Regions from separate parts of the Kitasatospora sp. NPDC087315 genome, predicted to be linked through region 1. Evidence: riboswitches for the same ligand, from Rfam matches in the RefSeq annotation. Region 1 holds a riboswitch; the other holds the start of a gene.
The links. A riboswitch is a leader RNA that binds a small molecule or an ion and turns the genes downstream of it on or off. The one in region 1 is predicted to bind glycine.
Positions count from the first base shown of each region.

Region 2: another riboswitch for glycine. It lies ahead of gcvT (glycine cleavage system aminomethyltransferase GcvT); the one in region 1 lies ahead of gcvP (aminomethyl-transferring glycine dehydrogenase).

Region 1 covers NZ_JBIUYD010000030.1:12,315-17,534, reverse strand. The annotation lists gene gcvP (aminomethyl-transferring glycine dehydrogenase) at 1-2,060, opposite strand, end outside; glycine riboswitch at 2,299-2,402, opposite strand; gene ACIO5D_RS32865 (PRC and DUF2382 domain-containing protein) at 2,626-3,855, shown strand; gene ACIO5D_RS32860 (MFS transporter) at 3,998-5,220, shown strand, end outside.
Region 2 covers NZ_JBIUYD010000019.1:164,122-169,341, forward strand. The annotation lists gene ACIO5D_RS26075 (L-serine ammonia-lyase) at 1-710, opposite strand, end outside; gene glyA (serine hydroxymethyltransferase) at 854-2,122, opposite strand; gene gcvH (glycine cleavage system protein GcvH) at 2,258-2,638, opposite strand; gene gcvT (glycine cleavage system aminomethyltransferase GcvT) at 2,799-3,920, opposite strand; glycine riboswitch at 4,149-4,254, opposite strand; gene ACIO5D_RS26095 (enhanced serine sensitivity protein SseB) at 4,444-5,220, shown strand, end outside.

The DNA.
Region 1 (5,220 bases):
TCCACGTACACCTGGCCCCCGGCCTCGTGCACGGCCGCGCAGATGTCGGTGATCTGGGTCTCGTACACGCCGTGGGTGGACGGGTAGGTGACCATCAGCACGGCGAGGCTGTCGCGGTGCTTCTCGATCTTGACCTTGAGGTCCTCGACGTCCACGTCGCCGTCGACCAGGGTCTTGACCACGACCACGCGCATGCCGGCCATCACGGCGGAGGCCGCGTTGGTGCCGTGCGCGGAGGACGGGATCAGGCAGACGTCACGCTGGGTGTCGCCGTTGGCGTGGTGGTAGGCGCGGACGGCCAGCAGGCCGGCCAGCTCGCCCTGGGAGCCGGCGTTCGGCTGGATGGAGACGGCGTCGTAGCCGGTCACCTCGACCAGCTGCTGCTCCAGCTGACGGATCAGGGTGAGGAAGCCCTGCGCCTGGTCGATCGGCGCGAAGGGGTGCAGCTGGCCGAACTCGGGCCAGGTCACCGGCTCCATCTCGGTGGTCGCGTTGAGCTTCATGGTGCAGGAGCCCAGCGGGATCATGCCGCGGTCCAGCGCGTAGTCCCGGTCCGACAGGCGGCGCAGGTACCGCAGCAGCGCGGTCTCCGAGCGGTGGCTGTGGAAGACCGGGTGGGTCAGGTACTCGTCCTCGCGCAGCAGCGCGGCGGGCAGCGCGTCGGCGCCCTCCGCGACCTCGACGCCCTCGACGCCGAACGCGGCCCAGACGCCCGCCAGGTGCTCGCGGGTGGTGGTCTCGTCGGTGGAGACCGAGATCCGGTCCTCGCCGTCCTGGTAGACGTTGATGCCGTGCTCGCGGGCGGCCTCGGCGATCGCGGCGGCGCGGCCGGGGACGACGGCGGTGACGGTGTCGAAGAACTCGCCGTGCAGCAGTTCCACGCCGCCGGCCCGCAGGCCCTCGGCGAGGGCGGCGGCGTAGCGGTGGGTGCGCCGGGCGATGTCCGCCAGGCCGTCCGGGCCGTGGTAGACGGCGTACATCGAGGCCATCACGGCGAGCAGCACCTGGGCGGTGCAGATGTTGCTGGTCGCCTTCTCGCGGCGGATGTGCTGCTCACGGGTCTGCAGCGCCAGGCGGTAGGCGCGGTTGCCGTCGGCGTCGACGGAGACGCCGACCAGGCGGCCGGGCAGCGAACGGGCGTACTCGGCGCGCACCGAGAGGTAGCCGGCGTGCGGGCCGCCGAAGCCCATCGGCACCCCGAAGCGCTGCGAGGTGCCGCAGGCGATGTCGGCGCCGAGCGAGCCCGGGGACTTCAGCAGGGTGAGCGCCAGCAGGTCGGCGGCGACGGCGACGATCGCGCCGAGGCCGTGGGCCTGCTCGATGACGGGGGTGAGGTCGCGGACCACACCGGTGGCACCCGGGTACTGGAGCAGCACGCCGAAGACACCGCGCTCGACGATCTCGGCCGGGATGCCCGCGGAGAGGTCGGCGACGACGACCTCGACCCCGGTCGGCACGGCGCGGGTGTTGACCACCGCGAGGGTCTGCGGCAGGGTCTCGGCGTCGACCAGGAAGACACCGCCCTTGACCTTGGTGACGCGGCGGGCCAGCGCCATCGCCTCGGCGGCCGCGGTGCCCTCGTCGAGCAGCGAGGAGCCGGAGGTGGGCAGGCCGGTCAGGTCGGAGACCAGGGTCTGGAAGTTGATCAGCGCCTCCAGGCGGCCCTGCGAGATCTCCGGCTGGTACGGCGTGTAGGCGGTGTACCAGGCCGGGTTCTCCAGGACGTTGCGGAGGATCACCGGCGGGGTGAAGGTCCCGTAGTAGCCCAGGCCGATCATCGGCTGGAGCACCCGGTTGCGGCCGGCCAGCTCGCGCAGCTCCGCGAGCACCTGGGCCTCGCTGCGACCCGCGGGCAGGTCCAGACCGGTGATGGAGCGGATCGCCTCGGGCACGGCGGTGGCGGCGAGCTCGTCCAGCGAGCCGTAGCCGACCTGGGCCAGCATCTTCTCCTGCGCGGCGGCGTCGGGGCCGATGTGGCGGGTCTCGAAGGGGCTGGCCTGCTCAAGCTCGGTGAGGGTCGCGGCGCTGGTGGAGCGTCCGGCGTTCGGCTGGGCGTTCATGGTGGTCGAGGCCTCCTGGTCACGGACCGGCGGGGGTCCGCACGCCGGACGGCTCCGATCGCTGCGGACAGCGGCTCGGCCCGGGCGGACGAACCCGACAGGCCTCCCCCTCTGTCATCGGGACCTGAGAGCTTCACCCGCACGGTGCGCTGTGGGCGCACCGTCGGCTTGCACCGTCGGTGAGGGTGGTGGCCGCCGGCTCCCTCGCCGGCGGTCCTGCCCTGCTTTCCAGAGTGACCTATCCCACACGGTACGGATGCCTGAGAGATTCCGGGGAGGAGTTGCTCCTTCGGCGCCTCGACCAGCGGTTTTCGCGGTCGGGGACTCTCCCGAGCGGGCTCGGCGGTCGCGCCCAGGGTACCAGCGGGAAGCCCTCCGATCACGGGTACGTCAGGTCACTCGGCCACTTCACCCGTGACCCGTACAGCGGAGCACCCGGCCCGGACGGCTGCACCCGGCTCGCGTATGTCTGGTTCATGGCTTTTGGTGTGAAGTGGCGGAGGGAACGGGTGCTCAAACCGCCGGCCTACGGCGTTCCGCAGGAACAGCTGCACGGGAGGAAAGAGTGCAAACCGATATCGATCCCCGGGACCTCATCGGCCACAAGGCGGTGGACCGCAACGGAGACAAGATCGGCACGGTCGACGAGGTGTACCTCGACGACGCCACCGGCCAGCCGGAGTGGGCCGCCGTCCGGACCGGCATCTTCGGCCGGGACGCCTTCGTCCCGCTGACCACCAGCGAGTTCTCCGGCGACGAGCTGCGGGTGCCGTACGACAAGTCCCTGGTGAAGGAGTCACCGGACTTCGGCGTGGGCCAGCACCTCTCACCGGCCCAGGAACTCCAGCTCTACCGCTACTACGGACTCGACACCCCGGCGGACGACCGCTCCGGGCCCGACACCGACCAGCCGGCCGACCTGGACTTCGGCGCCGTCCCCCCGGCGGAGAAGGCCGCCGACGCGGCGGGGGCGGGCGCGGCCGCAGGCGTCGCGTCCACCGCCGCGGCTCCGGCCAAGCACCTCTCCTTCCACTCCGCAGACGCCGCGCCCCCCGCCGGGCCGCTCGCCTTCCACTCCGCCGACACCGCGCCCGCCAAGCACGCCACCACCCCGGCGGTCGACCTCGGCAAGCCGTCCGGACCCGCCCGGGAGACCGCCTCGGGAGCCGGCACCGCCACCGCGCCCGCCGCCGCGCCCCGGCCGCAGACCACGGAGCCCGACACTCCGGCCGTCGACGGCGCCCCAGTCGTCGACGGCGCCCCGGTCGACGCCGCACGGCCGGCCCCGCCCGCGCTCGGCAGCCCGGTGGAGCTCACCTGCCGCGAGGAACGGCTGGAGGTCACCACCGAGTGGCACGTCCTGGGCACCGCGAAGCTGCGCAAGTACGTCATCACCGAGGCGGTGGAGCACCGCGTCCCCGTGGTCCGCGAGCGGGTCCGGGTGGAGCGGACGCCCGTCAGCGAGGCCGAGCGCGCGCTCATCACCAACAAGGAGATCGCCGAGTCCGTCGAGGAGGTCACGCTGCGCGAGGAGCGCCCGGTGGTCCGCAAGTACCTGGCGCCCGTCGAGCGGGTCCGCCTGGTGGTCGAGCGGTACACCACCGAGGAGGTGATCCGCGACGAGCTGCGGCGCGAGCACATCGAGGTGCACGACGCCACCGCGCCCGCCCCGCCCCCCGCGACGGCGTCCGTCCACACGCCCGTACCCCCGGCGGCCCACACTCCGCACCCGGCCACAGCCGCCCGTGCGGTGGACGAACCGGCCCGCGAGGCTCCGGTCCGGCCGCTCATCTGAACCGGACATCAGCAGGACCCCGGGCCGCCGCGGCCCGGGGTCCTCGACTTTGCCAAAGCTTCACCAATCGATATTTGACACACTGAAGTATCCCCCTGCATGGTTACTTCAGTTCATTCACCATGTACAGGAGGAAGCAACCGTGAGTGAGGCACCACAGCCCACCACCACGAAGCCAAGCAGCGCCCGGGTCCTGCCGGCCCTCATCCTGGCGATGCTGTCGTTCAGCGTGGTGCAGACCGCGGTCGTTCCGATCCTGCCCTCGCTGGCCAAGGAGCTCGGCGTCTCGGGCTCCAGCATCACCTGGCTGATGACCGCCAACCTGCTCTCCGCCGCCGTGCTGACCCCCCTGCTGGGGCGCTTCGGCGACCTGCGCGGCCGCAAGCCGATGCTGCTGATCTCGCTGGCCGGCCTGGTGGCGGGGTCCGCACTCGCGGTCACCACCCACTCCTTCACCTGGCTGGTCGTCGCCCGCGTCCTCCAGGGCGCCGGCGGTGGCGTGCTGCCGCTGGCCATCAGCATCGTCCGTGACGAACTGCCCAAGCAGAAGGTCACCGGCGGCGTCGCGGCGATCAGCGCGTCGATGGGCGTCGGCAGCGGCCTCGGCCTGGTCGCCACCGGCCTGCTGCTGGAGCACTGGAGCTACAAGTCGATCTTCTGGATGGGCCTGGTCTTCGGTCTGCTCGCGGTCGCCCTGGTCGCCTTCCGGGTGCCCGCCGACCCGGTCACCGACAAGGACGGCGGCGCCGACCCGCTCGGTGCGATCACCCTGGCCGGCTGGCTCTCCGCCCTGCTGGTCGCGGTCAGCCAGGGCAACCACTGGGGCTGGACCTCCACCAAGACGCTCGGCCTGTTCGCCGTCGCCGCCGTGGTCGCCCTGATCTGGGGCGTCATCGAGGTCAAGGTCAAGCACCCGCTGGTCGACATGACGATGATGTCCCGCCCGGCCGTCGCCTTCACCAACCTGGCCGGCCTGCTGATCGGCTTCGGCATGTACGGCTCGTTCATGGTGATCAGCAACTTCGCCCAGACCCCTGAGAAGCTCGCCCACTACGGCTTCACCGCCACCGTGCTGCACGCCGGCATCATGCTGCTGCCCTCCGCGCTCGGCTCGATGGTCGCCGCCCCGCTCGGCGCCCTGCTGATCGCCCGCCGCGGCCCCCGCCTCCCGCTGGTCCTCGGTGGCGTCCTCGGCGCCGTCGCGATGGCCTACCTGGCCCTGCGGCACAGCCACGAGGCCGACATCTACACCGCCTCGGCGATCTTCGGTCTGGGCATCGGCCTCGCCTTCTCGGCGATGCCCGCCTACATCAACGGCGCCGTCCCGGTCGAGCAGAGCGGCATCGCCAACGGCATGAACGCCGT
Region 2 (5,220 bases), on a different contig from region 1:
CCGCCGGGGAGGATGCCCTCGCGGGACATGCCGGCCCGGACGCACTCCTGCATGACGCGCCAGATCTCCAGCAGCCCGGCCCGGATCTCCTCCTCCGTCCGCCAGGCCTTCTCGTTCTCCAGCATCAGGCCGGAGATGGACAGGCCGGTCTCGCGGGTGAGCCGGAGCAGTTCCTCGCCGGTGCGGAAGGGGTAGCGCAGGGCGGTGTCGTCGGGCTTGACCCGGTCCGCGCCGAGCGCGTCCTCGTCGACCACGAAGCCGCCGCCGACCGAGTAGTACGTCTTCTCCAGCAGCGTGGAGCCGTCGGCCGCGTACGCCCAGAGGGTCATGCCGTTGGCGTGGTACGGCAGCGACCGGCGGCGGTGCAGGACGAGCTGGGTGTCCGGGTCGAAGTCGATCGGCTGGCTGCCGAGCAGGTTGAGGCGCTTCTCGGCCCTTATCCGCTCGACGTCCAGGTCGGCCTGGTCGACGTCCACGGTGCGCGGGGAGTTGTTCTCCAGGCCCAGCAGGACGGCCTTCGGGGTGCCGTGACCGTGCCCGGTGGCGCCGAGCGAGCCGTACAGCTCGGCGCGGACGGCGGTGGTGCCGGCCAGCAGGCCCTCGGACTTCAGTCGGCGGGCGAACATCCGGGCGGCGCGCATGGGGCCGACGGTGTGGGAACTCGAAGGGCCGATGCCGATGGAGAAGAGGTCGAAGACGCTGATGGCCACGGGGGACGTCCTTGTCTGGTCTCGTGGAAGGACAGGCGGGCAGGTGCCGGCACGGAACGGGGCACCGCGCGCACTGTCCAGTGTGCGCGGTGCCCCTTGATCGCAGGTGGCCCGACGGGGTGAGGCCGGTCACCCGCGCCGGACTACAGGTTCGGGTAGAGCGGGTACTTCGCGGCCAGCGCGGAGACGCGGGCCTTCAGACCGGTGGCGACGGCCTCGTCGAAGGCCGGCTTCAGCGCCTCGGCGATGATGTCGGCGACCTCGCGGAAGTCCTCGGCCTGGAAGCCGCGGGTGGCGAGCGCCGGGGTGCCGATCCGCAGGCCGGAGGTGACCATCGGCGGGCGGGGGTCGTTCGGGACGGCGTTGCGGTTGACCGTGATGCCGACCTCGTGGAGGCGGTCCTCGGCCTGCTGGCCGTCGAGCGCGCTGTTGCGCAGGTCGACCAGGACCAGGTGCACGTCGGTGCCGCCGGACAGGACGGACGCGCCGGCCTCGGCGACATCGGCCTGGAGCAGGCGCTCGGCCAGGATCCGGGCGCCGTCCAGGGTGCGCTGCTGGCGCTCCTTGAACTCCTCCGAGGCGGCGACCTTGAACGCGACGGCCTTGCCGGCGATCACGTGCTCCAGCGGACCGCCCTGCTGGCCGGGGAAGACCGCGGAGTTGATCTTCTTGGCGAACTCGGCCTTGGAGAGGATGACGCCGCCGCGCGGGCCGCCCAGGGTCTTGTGGGTGGTGGTGGTGACCACGTCCGCGTACGGCACCGGGTTGGGGTGCAGGCCGGCGGCGACCAGACCGGCGAAGTGCGCCATGTCGACCATCAGCAGCGCGCCGACCTCGTCGGCGATCCGGCGGAAGGCGGCGAAGTCCAGCTGGCGCGGGTAGGCGGACCAGCCGGCGATGATCAGCTTGGGCTGGTGCTCCTTGGCGAGGCGCTCGACCTCGGCCATGTCGACCTGGCCGGTCTTCTCGTCGACGTGGTACGCGGCCACGTTGTAGAGCTTGCCGGAGAAGTTGATCTTCATGCCGTGGGTCAGGTGACCGCCGTGGGCCAGGCTCAGGCCCAGGATGGTGTCGCCCGGCTGGATCAGCGCGAACATCGCGGCGGCGTTGGCCTGCGCGCCGGAGTGCGGCTGGACGTTGGCGTGCTCGGCGCCGAACAGGGCCTTGATCCGGTCGATCGCGATCTGCTCGACGACGTCCACGTGCTCACAGCCGCCGTAGTAGCGGCGGCCGGGGTAGCCCTCGGCGTACTTGTTGGTGAGCACCGAGCCCTGGGCCTCCATGACCGCCACCGGGGCGAAGTTCTCGGAGGCGATCATTTCCAGGGTGGTCTGCTGGCGGTGCAGCTCGGCGTCGACCGCGGCGGCGATCTCCGGGTCGAGAGCGTGCAGGGACTGGTTGAGAACCGTCATGGTGTGGTCTTCCCGGGGAGGAGAGAAGGACGTGCCGCGCTTGGCGCGCCCTTGGGAGGGAGGCGGCGGGCGACGGGAGGGCGGGGACGGCCGGCCGCGGGGCGGCCGCCGCGCTGCGGCCGCCCCGGCGGACGATCAGGCCTCGGGGTTGGTGAGCGCGTCGTACTCGTCGGCGCTCAGCAGCTCGTCGGTGGCCTCGACGCGGACCTTGAACAGCCAGCCGCCTTCGAAGGGCTCGCTGTTGACGAGGGCGTTGTCGTCCAGGACGGCCTGGTTGACCTCGACGATCTCGCCGGTGACCGGCGAGTACAGGTCGCTGACCGACTTGGTGGACTCGAGCTCGCCACAGGTCTCACCCGCGGTCACGGTCTCGCCGACCTCGGGCAGCTGCACATAGACGATGTCGCCCAGGGCGTCGGCCGCGTGGGCGGTGATACCGACCGTGGAGACACCGTCAGCGGCGGCCGTCAGCCACTCGTGCTCCTTGGTGTACTGCAGGTGCTGGGGGTTGCTCATGGCGTCATTCTCCAGGATGGGAAGCGGGTACGACGAAGCGGTCCGGCGGGCGGACGGCATCGACGTGGATCTACGGGGGGAAAGCGGGCCTCGGCGGACGGGCCGGAGGCGGGCTCCGCCCCGCGCCGGGGAGCTGCCCGGCGCGGGACGGAGCGGGCCCTCAGCGGGCGCGCTTGTAGAACGGCAGCGCCACGACCTGCACCGGCTCGGGCCGGCCGCGGACGTCCACCGCGACGGTGGTGCCGGGCGCGGCGTCCGCCGCGTCCACGTAGGCGATCGCGATCGGCTTGCCCAGCGTGGGGGAGGGGGCGCCGGAGGTGATCCGGCCGATCGGCGTGCCGTCGGCGGAGACCACGGTGTAGTCGGCGCGCGGGACGCGCTTGCCCTCGGAGACCAGGCCGACCAGCACCCGCGGCGGGTGGGCCTCGGCCTCGGCGGCGGCCTTCTCCAGCGCCTTGCGGCCGATGAACGCGCCCTCGTTGGTGGTCTTGTCGAACCGGACAACCCGGCCCAGGCCGGCGTCGAACGGGGTCAGGTCGGTGGACAGCTCGTGCCCGTACAGCGGCATGCCCGCCTCCAGGCGCAGCGTGTCGCGGCAGGACAGGCCGCAGGGCACCAGGCCGCGGTCGGCGCCGGCCTCGGTCAGCGCCGTCCAGACGGGCTCGGCGTCGGCCGGGGCGCAGAAGATCTCGAAGCCGTCCTCGCCGGTGTAGCCGGTGCGGGCGAGCAGCACCTCGCGGCCGGCCACCCGGGCCGGGAGGATCGCGTAGTACTTCAGGCCGGGCAGGTCGGCGTCGGTGGTGTCGGCGAGGATCGCGGTGGACTCCGGGCCCTGGACGGCGATCAGGGAGTAGGTGTCGCGGTCGTCGGTGACGACGGCGTCGAAGCCCTTGGCGCGGGCGATCAGCTCGTCCAGCACCAGCTGGGCGTTGGAGGCGTTGGCGACGACCAGGAAGGCGTCCTCGCGCAGGCGGTAGACGATCAGGTCGTCCAGGATGCCGCCGTCCTCGGCGCAGATCATGGTGTAGCGGGCGCGCAGCACGCCCAGCGCGGAGACGAAGCCGACCAGCGCGTGGTCCAGCATCTCGCCGGCCTGCGGACCGGTGACGGTGATCTCGCCCATGTGGGAGAGGTCGAAGAGGCCGGCCCTGGTGCGGACGGCGAGGTGCTCCTCGCGCTCGCTGCCGTAGCGCAGCGGCATGTCCCAGCCGGCGAAGTCGGTCATGGTCGCGCCGAGGGCGCGGTGCAGCGCGTCGAGCGCGGTGAGGCGGAGGGACGACATGGCCTGGGACTCCTCGGTCTGGGCACTCAGGTGTGCGCACGCCGGACCGGTCCCGCTCGGGGCCGACCCTGCGCGCGGGCATGCGGCGGCTGGGTCTCCCCATCTGTCGTCGTACCTGAGAGCTTCACCGCACGCAGGCCCGCAGCTCTTTACAGCTAACAGGACAACATGGCGGCTTGCACCGTGGGTGGGCGCGTGGCAGAGCCGTGCGCCGCTTTCCAGATGTGCCTAACCCGTGCGGTAGGGGTGCCTGAGAGTTTCCGGGGAGGACTTGCTCCTTCGGCGCCGGCTGTGCCGCCTGACGGGGCACTCCGGGCTCTCCCGCGCGGGTTCGAGCGGCCTGTATGGAGTTAGGGGCCTCCGTCGGGAAAGCGCGGAGACGCGCACATCATGGCACGTCTGCGCCCCGGGCGGGAGAGGGGCCCCGGGCGGCCCGCTAGGCTGCTCGGCGTCGGCGGGCGCGCCGGCGGGCACGGCGCGGCGCACGAGCACGACACACGGACACAGGGCGGTACAGGGGCGCATGGGGTACCCGGCGGAGCAGCAGCAGGGGTGGGGCGGCCCGGAGACGGCGCCGCAGGGCGGCGGATGGCCGGCCAACGAGCTGGAGCAGGTGCTCACCGCCGCGCTCGGCGACCCGGGCGCGACCGCCCGGGTGATCGAGGTACTGGCCCGCAGCCAGGTGTGGATCCCGCTGCCGGCCGGGGCCGATCCGCAGGGCCAGTCGCTGAACCTGCCGACCGTCGAGCTGGCCGGCGACCCCTATGTGCCGGTCTTCTCCTCGCAGGAGGTGTTCCTGCGGCAGGCGCCGGGGATGGCCTTCGCGGTCGCGCCGGTCTGGGAGTTCGCCCGCGGGCTGCCGCTGGGCATCGGCATAGCGGTGAACCCGGAGGCGGCGGTCGGCATCCCGGTGCCGCCGGAGGGCGTGGCCGAGCTGCGGCGCGGGCCGCGCGAGGACCGCTGGGAGGCCCCGGACAGCCCGACCGGCGGCCGGGTGGCGCTGCGCGAGCCGGTGCCGGGCGAGGACCCGGAGGCCTTCCTGGCCGCCGCCCGGGCCGAACTCGCCGGCCTGCCCGGGGTGCTGACCGCCCGGCGGGCGCTGGCCAGCGTCGAGGGCGAGCCGACCGTGATGTTCATCGGGGTCCAGCTCGACCCGGCGGCCCCGGCTGAGCCGGCCACCGTGAACGAAGCACTGGGCCGGGCACTGGGAACCGCGCCGCTGCCCGGCGGCGTCCACCTCGTACTACTCGATCTCGTGGAGGATCCCGTGGTCGAGTGGTTGCTCAACCAGGTCCGGCCG